Regions from separate parts of the Bradyrhizobium sp. ISRA436 genome, predicted to be linked through region 1. Evidence: riboswitches for the same ligand, from Rfam matches in the RefSeq annotation. Region 1 holds a riboswitch; the other holds the start of a gene.
What was found. A riboswitch is a leader RNA that binds a small molecule or an ion and turns the genes downstream of it on or off. The one in region 1 is predicted to bind S-adenosylmethionine.

Region 1 (11,910 bases):
GATCACATCGGCATGGGCGTTGGCCAGAATGTCCTCGGCCTGCTGCGGATGCAGGATCAGCCCGACCGCAATGGTGGCGACATCGGCAGCGCGGCGGATCTCATCGGCATAGGGCACTTGGAATCCGTAGCCGCGCGGAATCCGCGCCGCGGTCGCCGAGCCGAGCAGACCGCCGGAGGAACAGTCGATCAGATCGACGCCACGCGCCTTGGCTTCGCGGGCAAACGCAAGCTGGTCGTCGAGCTGCAAGCCGCCATCGATGCCGTCGACCGAGGAAATCCGCACCGACAGCGGCCGCTCGGCGGGCCAGGCCGCACGCACGGTTTCGATGATCTCGAGCGGATAGCGCATGCGCCCGTCGCGATCGCCGCCATAGGCGTCGGTCCGGCGGTTCGACAGCGGCGACAGGAATTCGTGCAGGAGATAGCCGTGCGCGCAATGCACCTCGACGAATTCGAACCCGGCCTCCAGCGCGCGCAAGGTGGCGAGACGCCATTGCTCCCTGAGGGCGGCCAGCTCGTCGACCTCAAGCGCATGCGGCATCAGCCAGCCCTCCTCCATCGGGATCGCGCTCGGCGCAACCGTCCGCCATGGCAGATCGCCGCGTGCACGATCGGCTGCATCGAGCGCGGCGTTACCGTACCACGGGCGCTGCATGCTGGCCTTGCGGCCGGCATGCGCGAGCTGGATCGACGGGACGGCGCCATTGTCCTTCAGGAAGGCGGCGATGCGCTCGAGCGGCGCGATCTGATCGTCATTCCAGATTCCGACGTCGCCATGGGTAATGCGGCCGTCGGCCGAGACCGCGGCAGCCTCGACCATCACAAATCCGGCACCGCCCTGGGCGAACTTGCCGAGATGCACGAGATGCCAGTCGTTGGCGAGGCCGTCGATCGCCGAATACTGGCACATCGGCGAAATCAGGATACGATTGCGGGAGGTCACGCCGCGAAGCGTGATCGGCTGAAACAGAAGCGGCTGCGACATCAGGACCTGCGGGAGCGTGCTGGCGGGCAAGTGGTGGCCGAAAGCTAGGCGGCACGCCGCCTCACCGCAAGCCGCGCAACGACGCAGGCGACAGGAGCTGGATGCATGCGAGGAGCGAGGGAACGGTCATCCACGCCGGAACCGCAGCCGCAGCTTCAGCAAATTTGGTCGGTTGGTAAATGCTTTCCTTCTTCGTGACGGCACATCGATCGCAAACCATCCCGGACATGATTACATTGGCCGTATGAAGAAGATCGGATTCCTTTCGTTCGGGCACTGGACGCCCTCGCCGCAATCACAGACGCGCTCCGCTGCGGATACGCTCCTGCAATCCATTGACGTTGCCGTCGCCGCCGAGGAATTGGGTGCGGACGGCGCGTATTTCCGCGTCCATCACTTCGCCCGCCAGCTTGCCTCGCCCTTCCCCCTTCTCGCTGCGGTCGGAGCCAAAACCAGCCGCATCGAGATCGGCACCGCCGTGATCGACATGCGTTACGAGAACCCGCTGTACATGATTGAGGATGCCGGCGCAGCCGACCTGATCGCGGGCGGCCGGCTGCAACTCGGCATCAGCCGTGGCTCGCCCGAACAGGTGATCGATGGCTGGCGCTACTTCGGTTACCAGCCGCCCGAGGGCGAGACCGACGCCGAGATGGGGCGGCGTCACGCCGAGATCTTCCTCGACCTGCTGCGCGGACAGGGTTTTGCGCGGCCGAATCCGCGGCCGATGTTTCCCAATCCTCCCGGCCTGCTGCGGCTCGAACCCCATTCGGAAGGTCTGCGCGACCGCATCTGGTGGGGCGCCGGCTCCAACGCCACCGCGGTGTGGGCGGCGAAGCTCGGCATGAACCTGCAGAGCTCGACCCTCAAGAACGACGAAACGGGCGAAGCCTTCCACGTCCAGCAGGCTGCCCAGATCCGAGCCTACCGTGCGGCCTGGAAGGAGGCCGGTCATGCGCGCGAGCCCCGGGTCTCCGTGAGCCGCAGCATCTTCGCGCTGGTCGACGACCGCGATCGCGCCTATTTCGGAAACGACCAGGCGGAAGACCAGATCGGTTTCATTGACGAGAAGACGCGTGCAATCTTCGGCCGCAGCTACGCAGCCGAGCCGGACAAGCTCATCGAGCAGCTCAAAGCCGACGAGGCCATCGCAGAGGCCGACACCCTGCTGCTGACGGTCCCCAATCAGCTCGGGGTCGCCTACAACGCACATGTCATCGAAACGATTTTGACACAGATCGCACCCTCCCTCGGCTGGCGCTGATCATATCCGCGACAGCTTCACGTGGCTCGGCAGTCAGCTTCCGCTAACTGGGACCAGCACGCTGTGATGCGGCAGAATGCCGGCGCGTAGATCTGGATGCACGAAAACGAGCGTTGGAGCGGGCGAAGGGAATCGAACCCTCGTATGCAGCTTGGGAAGCTGCCGTTCTACCATTGAACTACGCCCGCGATCTCAGTCGCTTAGGTTGGCCTCACCTTGCGAGGCCTGCCGGACCATAGCCCGGGGCAAGGCAAGGGATCAAGCGCGCATTCGCATTGGTCCGCGGGTCTCCCCTGACGAGAGCGCTTTCGAGCGAAGTGGACACCGGTTCGCGCGAAGAAAACGCGTCAAAACAAGAATCTAGAGCTTCGGTTCTGATTCAACCAGAACCGAAAATGCTCTAGTAGTCGAGCCGCACCAGCACGTCATTGATTGTAAATGGCGCCGCGGCGGGTATGGCGCCGCAGGTCCCGTTTCGGGCAAAGATGCAGGCGTCGCCGTTGCCGACTCTGGCGCAGCTGCGCCGTGAAAATCCTGCCGGGAGATCGGCTGCCGAGTCCGGGCGCGCGAGGACTCGGTTGAAGGCAGGGTTTGTCGCCTGGACCACGGCCGGGAGGCGTCCCTGTGCGAGCAGGTCGTTGGGCTGAAGCGAATAAAGCGGCGACGAGCCCGACAGTCGTTCCCGCCCCGGCAGAAGGTGGAACGGAAGATTGTAGAGCGCGAGACCGCAGAGTTCTGGGTCACCGCGCAGGTCTGCCGCCAGGCGTGCTGCACCGACGCCGCGCATCCAGTCGTCACGCATCTCTTGGCTCGCCCCAACAAGCAGCACCGAGAGCAGCGCCCACGCGCCTGTGATCATCGGCAACGCCCAGGGCCGCCATGCGCGTCTCGCACGCAACGACTGGATCCAATCGGCTGATCCCAGCGCCGCCACTATGATCAGCAGGACCACCGACAGGAATATGAAGCGGTATTCCTTGTGCCCAATCAGGCTGTGGCAGCCGAGGTTCACGAGCGCTACTGCGAGCAGGAGCGGTGCGTGCCGAAAGCCCCGCCAGATCGCCCAGGCCAGCGGCACGATCGCCACGGACCATACCACCAAGAAACTGACGAGATAGGTCACCCAAGACGTCACGCCGAACTCAGCCGCGCGATCGTGCAACAGGTTCTGTTCGACGTTGGCGACCAGCCAACTAAACGGGATTACACCGTGCGCGACATCGATCACTGCCGCGAACGCCAGCAGGACCAGCCCGCCGGCCACCATCGGAATCGCATTTCGCCAGCACTGCCAGCACGCCCCGATGGCAAGCACGGTAATGGCCGGCGCGTATTGAAAGCGACAGAGAAAGGCGAGACCAAGCAAGGCCCCGCCGATGACGAGGCGTCGCTGCGACGGCCCGTCGGTCAGCAGCAGCGCCGCCGGCACGATGAGCGCCGTCGCCAAGGGCTCGCTCAACGTATGCGGTGCGAACAGGATGAACTCGAACCAGGTCGCGGCAACGAAGGCCGCGACGACGGCGTGGGTTCGCGAGACCCGCGCGCCAAAGAACCAGGCGCTGACCACGATCGACACCGATGCGAGCGCGGCGACCAGACGAGGCACGACGAAGGCCCCTGCGCCATCAGGCGCGACAAGGTCACCCAACGCGGCCGGGCCCGCCAGCAAGGTCGGCAGGAACCAGCTGCGAATACCGTAACGCCACTCCCACGTGACGATGCCGTCATGACCCAGCAGCCGCCAGGCCGGCTCGAGATATTGGAAGATCTCGTCGGGATGGATGATGTTGGGCCAGAACGCCAGCGGGAGGCGTAGCGCCAGGGCGAGCAGCACCAACGCTGCCAGACCATGGACGCGGCCGGTCGATGCTTTGGCCATGTCATCCGGCGATGGATCGGCGCCTGGTCTCGTCATTCGTCCGCCGAACCCATCGGGAGGCCGCAATGTCGCGGAGCTGCAAATTCGAGCGAAATAGATATCGCTCAAGCCTTTAAGATGGGTGAGCGAACGCAGGTGCTCGACATCGGCCACCCCATCCGTCGTATCCTTAACCGAATGTAAAGATTCCAGATGCGCGCGATCCCGAGGCTGTTATGATCCTTTTGCGGGGGTTGGTGGCGTCATGGCGGGGCGACATGACCGGCATCCCGGCCTTCAGCCAGCGCGTCTACCAGTTGACCCGGACGATTCCGCGCGGCGACCGGATCTCGCCAAGCGGCGGCAGCATCTCCAAGCGGCGATTGCTCTCGATCGAGGGCGGGCAACCGAGCGCGGGCAAAACCCTGTTCGACGTGCTGCTGTTCGTTGCGCCGCCGCGGCCTCACCCCTAAATTCGGGGTATGAACCACACCACGCTGTTGCAGCGCGATCGCATGACCGTGAACGAATTTCGTTGCACGGCGGAGCCTGGCGACAAGCCGTTCGCCGAGCAATTTGCCTGCCATTCGGTGTCCTATGTACTCAAGGGCAGCTTCGGCTGCCATTGCCGCGGCCGTTTCCACGAGTTGGTGGCGGGATCGTTCCTGATTGGCCATCCCGGCGACGAATACACTTGCACCCACGACCATGTCGTCGGCGACGAGTGCCTGTCGTTCTTCCTCGATCCGGAGTTGGTGGAGAGGATCGGCGACCGCGCCGCGGCCTGGCAGGTCGGCTCGGTGCCGCCGCTACCGGAACTGATGGTGCTCGGCGAGCTCGCGCAAACGGCGGCAGATGGCAACAGCGACGTCGGCCTCGACGAGGTCGGGCATCTCCTTGCCAGCCGCTTCGTCGAGGTGGTGTCCGACCGCAAGGCAAAGCCCCTCACGGCCGGCCTGCGGGACCGCCGCCGCGCGGTGGAGGCCGCGCTATGGATCGACGCCCATTCGCATCGCGCCATCGATCTGGACGATGCGGCGAAGCAGGCCGGCCTCAGCACGTTCCATTTCCTGCGGCTGTTTTCCGCCGTGCTCGGCGTCACCCCGCATCAATATCTCGTGCGCTCACGGTTGCGCCATGCGGCACGCCGGCTTGCCGACGACGACAGCCCGATCACCGACATCGCCTATGACGTCGGCTTCGGCGACCTCTCCAATTTCGTGCGCAGTTTCCACCGCGCCGCCGGCGCCTCGCCCCTGAAGTTCCGCCAGGCCTCCCGCGGCGACCGCAAGATTTTCCAAGAACGACTTGCACTGCAATAGCTAGGGTCGCTCCAGGCCGCGCGTCGCCGACGCGCCCATTTCTGGAGACCATCATGTACGACCATATCGGATTGCGCGTTGCTGATCTCGATGCCAGTGTCCGCTTCTACACCGCAGCGCTGGCGCCGCTCGGCTTCGTCCTGTGCTCACGCGACGACCGTGGCGCCGGCTTCGGCCCGAAGGGTCAGCCGGCGCTCTGGCTGCATCTGCACAAGGGCGAGGCTGCGGGCGGCGCCCATGTCGCCTTCCGCGCCCCGAGCCACGAGGCGATCAAGACATTCCACACCGAAGGCATGAAGGCCGGCGGCAAGGACAATGGGGCCGCGGGCCACCGCAAGGATTACAGTCCGACCTACTATGCTGCGTTCCTGATCGACCCCGACGGCAACAATGTCGAGGCGGTGTGCGCCTGAGTCTCATCGTCATTGCGAGCGAAGCGAAGCAATCCATGGTGCGGCTTGCAAGGAAGCATGGATTGCTTCGTCGCTTCACTCCTCGCAATGACGACAATCCAACGCGCGAGAGGACCGAACCATGGCCTCGATTCACAAGGATATCCCGATCGACGCGCCGGCGGACCATGTCTGGGACGCGCTGCGCGATTTCGGCGCGCTGCACACGCGGCTGGTGCCGGGCTTCGTGACCGACACCGCGCTCGACGGCGACGCGCGCATCGTCAGCTTCGCCAACGGCACGGTGGCATGCGAACTGCTGGTCGATTGCGATGATGCGCGGCTGCGGCTGGTCTATGCCGTGGTCAGCGAACGGCTGAAGCAGCATTCGGCCTCGGTGCAGGTGTTCGCCGAGGGTGAGGGACGCAGCCGCGTAGCCTGGATCGTCGATCTGTTGCCGAACGAGATCGCGCCGTACATCGCCAGCCAGATGGACCAGGGCGCGCTCGCGATGCAGACGGCACTTGCCCAATCGGCCAGGACAGCAAGCGCAGCGTGAGCTGCGCCGTAATCTTCACGGGCGCATTCGAAACCATCACCGTCACCTTGAGGAGGCCGCGAAGCGGCCGTCTCGAAGGGCGACGGCCCGGCTCTCACCGTGACCAGTGCGAAATATCGGGGACCGTGCATCCTTCGAGACGCGCTATGCGTTCCTCAGGATGACGGTGCAAGAGTCGTGAAACCTCGTTTACGACAGCGCCGGCTGCACCTTGGCGACTGGCGCGGGCTTGCCCCAGCGCGTGAGGATCACGCTGAGGCAGGAGAGCACGCCGAGCACACCCATCGAGGCGGCGGCGAGCGCGAAGAAATTCTGCGCGGTCGCCCCATGCGTCGTGAGCCACCAGCCGCCGCTGCCGATGAAGATCAGCCGTGCGGTCTGCGCCAGCACCGGGCCCAGCACCTTGGCGGCGCCCTGCGAGGAAAAGTACATCGACATCGCCAGGCCGATGAAGGCGTACATCGGAGCGGCGGTCGAGAGATATTGATGGCTGGTGCTCCGCACATGCGGATCGTCAGTGAAGAGATTGACCCAGAGGTCGGGGAAGACAGCGATGAAGCTGCCGACCACGCCGACCGCGAGGAACGACACTGTGCCGGCAGTCCATGCGATGCGCCGGGCGCGCGCGACGCGCTCGGCGCCGACGGCCATGCCGATCATCGGGACCGACGCGATGCCGACGGCGAAAGCCACCGAGGTCAGCATGAATTCGAGCCGCGCGCCGATGCCATAGCCGGCGAGCACCGCGGTGCCGAACTGTGCCAGCATGTGGGTGAAGATCGAGATGGTCAAGACCGACTGCAGCGGCGAGAAGCAGGAAACGGCGCCGACCTTGAGGATGTCGATGAACATCGCCCACTGCACACGCAGGCCTTTGAGCTTCGGCCTGACGCGGGCGCGGCCGGAGAACAGGTACCAGCCCATCACGCTGATGCTGATCGAATAGGCGATCAGCGCGCCAGCGGCGACGCCGCGCATGCCGAATTGCGGCACCGGTCCGAGGCCGAGCCCGAGCGCGCCGCCGAACATGATCTGCCAAATTGCCGATGACAGGATCATCGTGGAAGGCAATTTCATGTTGCCGGTGCCGCGCAGGATGCCGGCCATGGTGTTCATCAGCCAGGGCAGGATCGCGCCGCCGAAGAAGACTTGCGAATAGGCGATCGCCTGCGCCAGCACGTTGCCGCGCCCGCCGAGCAGCTCGAGCAGGCGCGGCCCGAAGAGCAGCATGCCCAGCATGAACGTGACGCCGAAGGTCAGGCCGATCAGCAGCGCGTGTGCCGCGAGCGTCGAGGCGCGCTCGGTCTCGCCGGCGCCGAGCGCGCGCGCGATCGACGATGCGACGCCGCCGCCCATGGCGCCGCCCGACATCGTCATGGTCAGGATCACGCAGGGAAACACCAGCGCCATCGCCGCGAGCGACTCGACGCCGAGGCGGCCGATATAGGAGGTCTCCGCGATCACCACGCAGGTGCCGGCGGACAGCGCGATCACGTTCGGCCAGGCGAGCCAGAGCAGCGTACGCAGGATCGGCCCATCGAGCAGTGCATTGCGCGCCGGCCTGGTGACCGGCGGCGGCAGCGGACGTTCGCCTTCATCGACGGGTATTTCGGCGAGGCCGAGATCGGACATTTCAACTCCCGCGCGCGATCTTCGGGAGCCGCGCCATGGTGCTTCCCTACCATGACCGCGGCAGATTCCACGTGCGCGGAACGCAAGGGGGACCTGCGCGATTGCGGGTGAACCTTTGCGCCAGCCCTGTCGACTATGGCGCGATACGAAATCCGGCTTACGGAATTTTGCTACACGCGAAAATGCTTCGAGAGCTTCAGGCCCTGTGCCTGGTAGTTCGAGCCGATGCGCTGGCCGTACAGTGCGTTGGGGCGCTCCAGCATGCGTTCATAGACGAGACGGCCAACGATCTGACCGTGCTCGAGGATGAACGGCACCTCGCGCGAGCGCACTTCAAGCACGGCGCGCGCGCCCTTCCCGCCGGCGCCGGCATAGCCGAAACCGGGATCGAAGAAGCCCGCATAGTGGACGCGGAATTCGCCGACCAGGGGATCGAACGGCACCATTTCCGCGGCGTAATCCGGCGGCACCTGGACGGCCTCCTTCGACGCCAGGATATAGAATTCGCCGGGATCGAGAATCAGGCTGCCGTCGGGGCGCGCCTTGATCGGCTCCCAGAATTCATCGACCGGATAGCCGCCACGGCGATCGATATCGACCACGCCGGTGTGGCGCTTGGCGCGGTAGCCGACGAAGCCGTTCGAACTCTCACCGGACAGATCGACCGAGAGCGCAACCCCCTGGGTGAGATCCGCATCGTCGATATCGACTAGTCGCTCGGCTGCATGCAGCGCGTCGAGTTCGTCGGCAGTGAGGACCGCATCGCCGATCCGGAAGCGGATCTGGCTGAGCCGCGAGCCCTCACGCAACAGCACGGGAAACGTCTTCGGGCTGATCTCGGCATAGAGTGGGCCGTGATAGCCGGCGCCGATCACGTCGAAGCGGCGGGTGCCGTCGGCGATCACGCGGGTGAAGACGTCGAGCCGGCCGGTCGAACTCTTCGGGTTGGCCGCGGCGACGATCTGCGGCGGCAGCGCCAGGCTTTCCAGCAGCGGGACGATATAGACGCAATTGGTCTCCAGCACCGCGCCGTCGGAGAGGTCGATCTCGTGCAGCTTCAACTCGTCGATGCGCTCGGCAACGGTGGAGTCGGGGCCGGGCAGAAAGCTGGCGCGGACCCGGTAGGCGATATCGCCAAGGCGCAGGTCGAGGCTCGCCGGCTGGATCTGGCTCTCGACAAAGTCATAGGCAGGCAGAATGAGGCCAGCATCGGCCATCTCCGCGATCATGCGGTCGGGCAGAATTCCATTGGCTTCGTTTTCCAGCTCGAATGACACGGCGTGGGTCCCCTAGGATGACCCGATCATACCCTGAACGGCCATCCAAGCCCCAAAATATGGGCATTTACGGGTTATCTGATGACCGCCTTGACGGAAAGGGTACGAGGGAATATCAGCAGCACTTATCCCGTGGTGATTTGAGCCGGCCGGCTTGCAGCCACGTAAAATAAGTCGCTAAACAGGCCGGGGACAGTGTGATCCCGGCCTGTGGAGATTGCTCCAGGCCGGTTTTTTTGTGGCTGTTTTTCGTAAGGAAATGGCCGCGTCGGAGGTCACATGTCTGAATCTGAAGCTACCCGCCGCTATCGCCCCGAAACCCGCCTCGTCCACGGCGGCACGCTGCGCTCGCAATTCGGCGAGACGTCGGAGGGGCTGTTTCTCACCCAGGGCTACGTCTACGACACCGCCGAGCAGTGCGAGGCACGCTTCAAAGGCCAGGACCCCGGCTTCATCTATTCGCGCTATTCCAACCCGACCATTGCGATGTTCGAGCGCCGCATGATCGAGCTCGAGGGCGCGGAAGCCGCGCGCTCGACCGCAACCGGCATGGCCGCCGTGACGACCGCGATCCTTGCGCCGCTGAAGGCAGGCGATCACGTGGTCGCGTCGAAAGCGCTGTTCGGCTCGTGCCTTTACGTGGTGCAGGACCTGCTGCCACGCTACGGCATCGAGACGACGCTGGTCGACGGCCTCGACCTCGACCAGTGGCAGCGCGCCTTGCGGCCGAACACCAAGTCGTTCTTCCTGGAAAGTCCGACCAATCCGACCCTCGACGTGCTGGATATTTCCGCAATCGCCAAGATCGCACACAGCGGCGGCGCACGGCTGATCGTCGACAACGTGTTTGCGACCCCGATCTGGCAGAGCCCGCTGTCGCTCGGCGCCGACGTCGTGGTCTATTCCGCGACCAAGCACATCGACGGCCAGGGCCGTTGTCTCGGCGGCATCATCCTGTCATCAGAAGCGTTCATTGCGGAGCACATCCATAATTTCATGCGCCAGACCGGCCCGTCACTGTCGCCGTTCAACGCCTGGGTGCTGCTGAAGGGGCTCGAGACGCTCGGCATCCGCGTCCGCGTGCAGACCGACAACGCGGCGAAGATCGCCGAGGCGCTGGCGAAGCATCCGAAGATCACGCGGCTGGTCTATCCCGGCCGCGCCGATCATCCGCAGGCCGAGACGGTGAAAAAGCAGATGGGAGCCGGCTCGACGCTGGTCGGCTTCGAGGTGAAGGGCGGCAAGGCCGGCGCCTTCCGCTGCCTCAATGCGCTGAAGATCTCGCGCATCTCCAACAATCTCGGCGATGCCAAGAGCCTGGTCACGCATCCCGCGACCACGACGCATCAGCGCCTGGCACCGGAAGCGCGCGCCGAGCTCGGCATCAGCGAGGGCTTCATCCGCTTCTCGGCAGGGCTGGAGCATGCCGACGACCTGATCGAGGATTTCGAGCAGGCGCTGGAGAAGGTGTGAGGCTGACGCGACACCCCGGAATGAGCTGTCCTCCCTCTCCCGCTTGCAGGGGAGGGCTGGGGTGGGGGCTCTCTCCACGAGTCACGTCGCGGAGAGAGCCCCCACCCGTCGCGCTACGCGCGTCGGCCTAAGAGCGAGCTTCGCTCGTCTCGACCCCGCAAGCGGGAGAGGCGAAGCAAGTCAGCCGTTACGTCGCCGCCGTTGTGACGCCGCCATCGATCACGATGGTCTGCCCGGTCATGAAGGTCGAGGCGTCGGAGGCAAGATAGGCCACCGCGCCCGCGATCTCGTGGGGTTCACCGATTCGGCGCAGCGGCGAGGACGCGGTGCGGCGCTTGAGGTTCTCCGGATCCTCCCATAGCGCGCGGGCGAAATCGGTCTTCACCAGGCCCGGCGCCACGCAATTGACGCGCACGCCCTTCGGGCCCCACTCGCCGGCGAGGCTGCGGCACAGCGCGAAATCCGCCGCCTTGGAGATGCCGTAGGCGCCGATCACCGTCGACCCCCGCAGGCCGCCGATCGAGGAGATGATCACGACCGAGCCCTTGCCGCGCTCGGCCATCTGCGGGACCGCCAGCGCACAGAGCCAGATGTTGCTCTTCACGTTCGAGCCCATGATCTTGTCGAAGGCCTCGTCCTTGATGTCGAGCAACGGGCCGTAATACGGGTTCACCGCGGCATTGCAGACCAGGGTGTCGATCTTGCCGTAGTGCTTGATCGTCCCGGAGATCAGCGCCTCGACCTCTTCGCGGCGCGATATGTTGCAGGGGATGACGATCGCATCGCCGCCAGTCTTGTTGATGCCGTCGGCCACCTCCTTGCAGGTGTCCGCCTTGCGCGAGGAGATCACGACCTTGGCGCCGAGCTGCGCCAGCAGCTCGGCCGACGCGCGTCCGATGCCGCGGCTCGATCCAGTGACGACGGCGACCTGGCCGGTGAGATCGAATGGAGTGTTCTTCATGGTGTTGCCTCCCTGTTATTGACGCGTCATTCCGGGATGCGCCGCAAGGCGCAGACCCGGAACCTAGAGGTTGTGGTACGAGATTCTCAGGCACGCAAACGCGCACCATAGTTCTCGCTTTCGCGAGCCCCGGAATGACGTGTGCAGCCTCAGGCCAACAGCCCGCCACCCTCGCTGACGCGACG
Region 2 (5,926 bases), 1.5 Mb from region 1:
AGAGCATGGTGCAGGCGGCAGTCCATCCCTTGCGCTTTCGCGCCAACCTCTATGTCGAGGGCTGGCCTGCCTGGCATGAGGCCAGCCTGCTCGACCAGACCATCGCGATCGGCAGCGCGCGGGCCAAGGTGGTGAAGCGCATCACCCGCTGCGCCGCGGTCAATGTCGATCCCGAGACCGGTGTGCGCGATCTCACGATCCCGCAGACTTTGATGCAGCGCTTCGGCCACAATGAGTGCGGCGTCTATGCCGAGATCATTGCCGACGGCAGCGTCGCGGTGAATGACACGATCGCCGCCGAGCGGTCGACGCTGGTGTAGGTACGTCTCGTAGTCGCGTAAACCATCACTTTAGCCCCGAGACGCTGACGGTGGGTTTCGGTTCGCTCTACCCACCCTGCTCCGGCTCGCAATGACGGCTCAATTCGTGGGCATCACGTAGGCATAGATCCGGCCGCGCGACACCGGCGCCTCGCGGACGCGGTTGCCGTTATTGCCCGAGATCATGATCGGATTGCCCTTGGCGTCGATGCCGGTGATGATGCCGACATGACCGCCGCCGCGGCGGCTCATCACCGCGATGGCGCCGACCTGCGGACCCGAAACGCGCTGGCCGTATTTGGCGAACGAACTTGCCATGTCGGAGCCGGTGCCACGATAGCCGGACTCCTTCAGCACCATGTTCATGAAGCGCGCGCACCACAGGCTCGCGCGGCCGGTCGGATTGCCGCCGAGATAACGGCGCGCCTCGGCGACGAGGCCCGACGAGCCAAAGCTGCTTGTCTCCGTCACGCCGCCCGTGTTCGGCACCACGCTGGCATTGGCGTCGGCGAGATCGTGCGCCCGCATCCGTGCGACGCCGCGCTCCCAGCGCGAGAGGCGCACTGCATGGCGATAGTGATGATTGGCGTAATGGCGCGCGTGATAGCCGGCATGGGCCGATTGCGCGTGACGTGAATGGTGGGTGCGGGCGGAAGCTGGAGCGGCGGACACGACGGCGACAGTGAGCGACCCCAGAGCCAGTGCGACAAGACGAAGCGACCGGCAATACGCAAGCAACTGAATCATACTTTCACGAGATCCTCTGTAACACCCCCAAATCCCCATCGTGTTCCCTGCGGAACACGGCGAGGGTTTTGAAAATCGAGATGTGGCGAGAGGAAGGCTTCTTGCGGCGCTGCAGAAACGATTTCTGGGTTATTCCGCGCAAATTCCGTGACGAAAAGAGAATCAGAGCTACCGCATTGCGGCCCCGGGAATTAATTGCAAATCTGGCGCCGGCCCACGAGAAGGAATTTCAAATGCCCCACGCCGTCACGAAAGATAATGTCCGCCTCCATTTCGAAGAGGCGGGCAGCGGGACGCCGATCATTTTCCTGCACGAGTTCGCCGCTGATCACACCAACTGGGAACCGCAGATGCGGTACTTCTCGCGCGGGCACCGCTGCATCGCCTATTCGGCGCGCGGCTACACGCCGTCGGACGTGCCGCCGAATGCCGACGTCTACACCTACAAGCATTTCTATACCGATGCGCTCGCGGTGCTCGACCATCTCGGGATCGCGAAAGCGCATTTCATCGGCCTTTCGATGGGCTCCTACTCGTCGCTGCAGATCGGCCTCAATGCGCCGGAGCGCGCAATCTCGATGACGCTGGCCGCCGTCGGCTCCGGCTCCAGCCTGGAAAATCTCGATGCCTTCCGCGCGCAGTGCCGCGCCAATGCCGAGCAGTATGAGTCGATCGGATCGGTCGAGGTCGCGAAGGTCACGCGCGAGGCGCCGAGCCGGATTCCGTTCCTGCTGAAGGACCCGCGCGGCCATGCCGATTTCTACGCCGCCCTCGCCCGTCATGACGCCAAGGGCTCGGCTAACACGATGCGCAGCTTTCAAGGCGGCCGGCCCTCGATCTACACCATGACAGAGGCGATCCGGCGTGTGCCGACGCCGGCGCTGATCCTGTGCGGCGACGAGGACGACAATTGCATCGAGCCCAGCATGTTCCTGAAGAAGCATCTGCCGGCGGCGGGCCTCGCCTTCTTTCCGAAGTCGGGCCACGTGCTCAACCTGGAGGAGCCCGCGCTGTTCAACGAGATGGTCGAACGCTTCATCGCGCTGGTCGAGGCCGGCCGCTGGCCGGTGCGCGATCCGCGCTCGCTGGTGGCGGCGCCGGTGTGAACCGTCACTTCCCCTTCTCGCCGCGGCTGAGCAGGAACACGCCCTGCTCACCGAACATGTTCCAGACCCACCAGGGCAGATTGAGCGGCACCGGGCGGCCGTAGAGATCGAGCGCGACCGCGCGCTCCATCTTGCCGTTGATCTCGTCGCAGAGCTGGACGAAGTCCTTGATGGTGCAGAAATGGATGTTGGCGGTGTCGTACCAGGTCGCTGGCAGGTTCTCGGTGCGCGGCATGTGACCGCCGATCAGGAGCTGCAACCGCATCTTCCAAAATCCGAAATTCGGGAACGAGACGATGGCGCGATGGCCGATGCGCAGCAGATTCTCCAGCACCACCTTCGGCTGCCGCGTCGCCTGCAGGGTCTGCGACAGGATCACGTAGTCGAAGGCGTCGTCGGGATAGTTGACGAGGTCGGTGTCGGCATCGCCCTGCACCACGGCGAGCCCCTTGGCCACGCAGCGGTTGACCCCCTCGCGCGACAGCTCGATGCCGCGCCCGTCGATGCCGCGGCTCTCCAGCAGCTCCAAGAGGTCACCGTCGCCACAGCCGACGTCGAGCACGCGGGTGCCGGGCTGAACCATGTCGGCGACCAGGAGATGGTCAGCGCGGTAGCTTCCGGTTCGCTCGGGCGCGACGCCGGGCAGCGGCAGGGTTTGCTGGATGCTCATGACTTGTCGTCGCCATTTCCAAGCCCGCGCGCCTTGCCTGCGGCCTGCAGGAAGGCGCGGGAGATATCCAGGAATTCGGGCACGTCGAGCAGGAACGCGTCGTGGCCCTTGTCGGTCTCGATCTCGGCGAACGACACCCGCGCGCTCGAGGCATTCAGCGCGTGCACCAGCGCGCGTGACTCCGAGGTCGGGAACAGCCAGTCGCTGGTGAACGAGATCACGCAGAAGCGCGTCTTGATGCCGGTGAACGCCTTCGCCAGCACGCCGTTGTGATCGGCGGCAATGTCGAAATAGTCCATCGCGCGCGTCAAATAGAGATAGCTGTTGGCGTCGAAGCGCTCGACGAATGACGAGCCTTGGTAGCGCAGATAGCTCTCGACCTGGAAATCCGCATCGAACGAGAAGGTCGGCAGGTCGCGGTCCTGCATCCGCCGCCCGAATTTGCGATGCAGCGCGGCGTCCGAGAGATAGGTGATGTGCGCGGCCATCCGCGCCACCGCGAGCCCGCGATGAGGATGCGTTTCCTCGTCGACATAGCGGCCGCCACGCCAGTCCGGATCGGCCATCACGGCCTGCCGTCCGAGCTCGTGGAAGGCGATGTTCTGCGCGGAGTGGCGTGTCGCGCAGGCGATCGCGAGCGTCGAGAACACGCGCTCGGGATAAGCCGCGACCCATTGCACCGCCTGCATGCCGCCCATCGAGCCGCCGACCACGCAGAACAGCGTCGTGATGCCGAGACGATCGATCAGCATCGCCTGGGCGCGCACCATGTCGGGAATGGTGATGATCGGGAAATCCAGCCCCCATACCTTGCCGGTGACAGGGTTGAACGAGGCAGGGCCGGTCGAGCCCATGCAGCCGCCGATCACGTTGGAGCAGATGATGAAATATTTGCGCGGGTCGAGCGGCTTGCCGGCGCCGACCATGGTCTCCCACCAGCCGGGCTTGCCGGTGACGGGATGGATGTTGTTGACGTGCTGATCGCCGGTCAGCGCGTGACAGACCAGGATCGCGTTGGAGCGGTCGGCATTGAGCTCGCCATAGGTCTGGTAGGCGATCTGGAATGGTGCGAGATCGACGCCGCAATCGAGCCTCAGCGGCTGGTCCATGCCGAACTTCACCACCAACGACGAGGGATGATCGGCCTCATGGGCGCGATCATCCCTATTGATCGAAGGGCTCGGTATCGGACGCACGTTGCTCATCTAGGCGACCCCGCCTCCGCGCGGGAGGCCTCGAACGAGAATCAGGCCATAAAAAACCCGGCCTGAACAAAGGTTCGGCCGGGAGCTGATCTGTCCCCGGCCTGTTTAGCGAGTTGTTTAACGTGGCTGCAAGCCGGCCGGCTCAAATGACCACGGAAGTGCAGGGAAACTAGTCCTCGGCCCCCGTGTCGTCAAGGTTCGCCTCGCCCTCACCCCATGGTTAACCCGATCGCGCAAGGCACGCCTGCGACGTTTCTCTTTGCTTTCGGCGGCCGTCTTTCCTAATCAGGGACACAGTCATCGGGCCGCCCGGATCACAAGGTTTTCAGATGTCCAACCCTCCCCCGTCGCCGCCTTCACTGCAGGAGTTGCGTAAGGAGATCGACGCAATCGACGAGCAGGTCCATCGCCTGCTGATGGCGCGCGGCGACATCATCGACCGCCTGATCCAGGTCAAGAAGACCCAGGAGGTCGGCTCGGCATTCCGCCCCGCACGCGAGGCCAGCATGATGCGCGAGCTGGTGAAGCGTCATCGCGGCATCCTGCCGCTCGACACCATCGAGAGCATCTGGCGCGTCATCATCTCGACGTTCACCTATGTGCAGGCGCCGTTCTCGGTGCATGCCGACGTCTCCGTCGGCGAGTCCGCGATGCGGGATTCGGCGCGATTCCATTTCGGCTTCATGGTGCCCTATGTGGCGCATTTCAGCGCGCAGGCCGCGGTCGATGCGGTGGCATCGTCCAAGGGCGACCTCGCGCTGGTCTCGGCGATCGCAAGCCGCACGCCGTGGTGGAACGCGCTCGAAGCCAGTGGCGCGCCAAAGATCATCGCGCGGCTGCCTTTCCTCGAGCGCGCCGACCACCCCGCCGCGCTGCCGGTGTTCGTGGTCTCGCGGGTCGCCGACGATGCCATGGTGACGGAGGTCCAGGTGTGGAGCGTGCGCGTTTCCGGCTGGAACGCCGACGTCGCGCGCGCGCTGGCGCCGCTCGCCGAGATCGTCGCGGTGCCCGACACCGCCTTCGACGGCGCCGCGCTGCTGGTGTCGGTCGCGGGTACCGGCTTCGAGGCGATCAAGCTCGCCCTGATTGAGGCCGGCGCCTCGGTCCGCTCGTCGGCTCTCGTCGGCAACCACGCAACGCGCTATACGGTGCCTCCTGGCGGGTCGGCCAGAAGCTAAGCCGCCCGCCTCGGTTCTTGTTTTGACGCGTTTTCTTACGCGAACCGGTATCCACTTCGCTGGAAAGCGCTCTGTCCGGAGTTGATGATGTCCCGCCCCGTGCCGAACCCCGGCATCCTCGATATTGCGCCCTACACGCCGGGCAAGAGCCCGGTGCCGGAACCGGGGCGCAAGGTGTTCAAGCTGTCCGCCAACGAGACGCCGTTCGGCCCGTCGCCGAAAGCGATCGCGGCCTACAAGCACGCGGCCGACCATCTCGAGGACTATCCGGAGGGCTCTTCGCGCGTGCTGCGCGAAGCGATCGGCCGCACCTACGGTCTCGATCCCGACCGCATCATCTGCGGCGCCGGATCCGATGAGATCCTCAATCTGCTCGCGCACACCTATCTCGCACAGGGCGACGAAGCGATCTCGACCACCCACGGCTTCCTGGTCTACCCGATCGCGACCGTGGCGAACGGCGCGAAGAACGTGATCGCCGCCGAAAGCAATTTCACCGCCGACGTCGACGCCATCCTGAAGGTTGTGACGCCGCGCACCAAGCTGGTGTGGCTCGCCAACCCGAACAACCCGACCGGCACCTATCTGCCGTTCGACGAGGTCAAGCGCCTGCGCGCCGCCCTGCCGTCGCAGGTGCTGCTAGTACTCGACGCCGCCTATGCCGACTACGTCTCGCGCAACGATTACGAGTTCGGCATCG

Region 2: linked by a shared signal. The riboswitch ahead of MTX23_RS04150 (homoserine O-acetyltransferase) and the one ahead of MTX23_RS31885 (O-succinylhomoserine sulfhydrylase) in region 1 are both predicted to bind S-adenosylmethionine.

The regions. Positions count from the first base shown of each region.
Region 1 is NZ_CP094519.1:6,849,337-6,861,246, forward strand. Features, by position in the region: gene MTX23_RS31835 (NADH:flavin oxidoreductase/NADH oxidase) at 1-987, opposite strand, end outside; gene MTX23_RS31840 (LLM class flavin-dependent oxidoreductase) at 1,232-2,251, shown strand; tRNA gene MTX23_RS31845 (tRNA-Gly) at 2,366-2,439, opposite strand; gene MTX23_RS31850 (4-amino-4-deoxy-L-arabinose transferase) at 2,652-4,283, opposite strand; partial or broken gene MTX23_RS31855 (cysteine methyltransferase) at 4,385-4,582, shown strand; gene MTX23_RS31860 (AraC family transcriptional regulator) at 4,592-5,431, shown strand; gene MTX23_RS31865 (VOC family protein) at 5,485-5,844, shown strand; gene MTX23_RS31870 (SRPBCC family protein) at 5,966-6,382, shown strand; gene MTX23_RS31875 (MATE family efflux transporter) at 6,572-8,014, opposite strand; gene MTX23_RS31880 (2'-deoxycytidine 5'-triphosphate deaminase) at 8,185-9,291, opposite strand; SAM riboswitch at 9,414-9,493, shown strand; gene MTX23_RS31885 (O-succinylhomoserine sulfhydrylase) at 9,571-10,764, shown strand; gene MTX23_RS31890 (SDR family oxidoreductase) at 10,952-11,725, opposite strand; gene pimD (pimeloyl-CoA dehydrogenase small subunit) at 11,875-11,910, opposite strand, start outside.
Region 2 is NZ_CP094519.1:883,595-889,520, reverse strand. Features, by position in the region: gene MTX23_RS04170 (MOSC domain-containing protein) at 1-320, shown strand, start outside; gene MTX23_RS04165 (TIGR02594 family protein) at 420-1,067, opposite strand; gene MTX23_RS04160 (alpha/beta hydrolase) at 1,301-2,173, shown strand; gene metW (methionine biosynthesis protein MetW) at 2,178-2,843, opposite strand; gene MTX23_RS04150 (homoserine O-acetyltransferase) at 2,840-4,048, opposite strand; SAM riboswitch at 4,133-4,212, opposite strand; gene MTX23_RS04145 (chorismate mutase) at 4,378-5,226, shown strand; gene hisC (histidinol-phosphate transaminase) at 5,314-5,926, shown strand, end outside.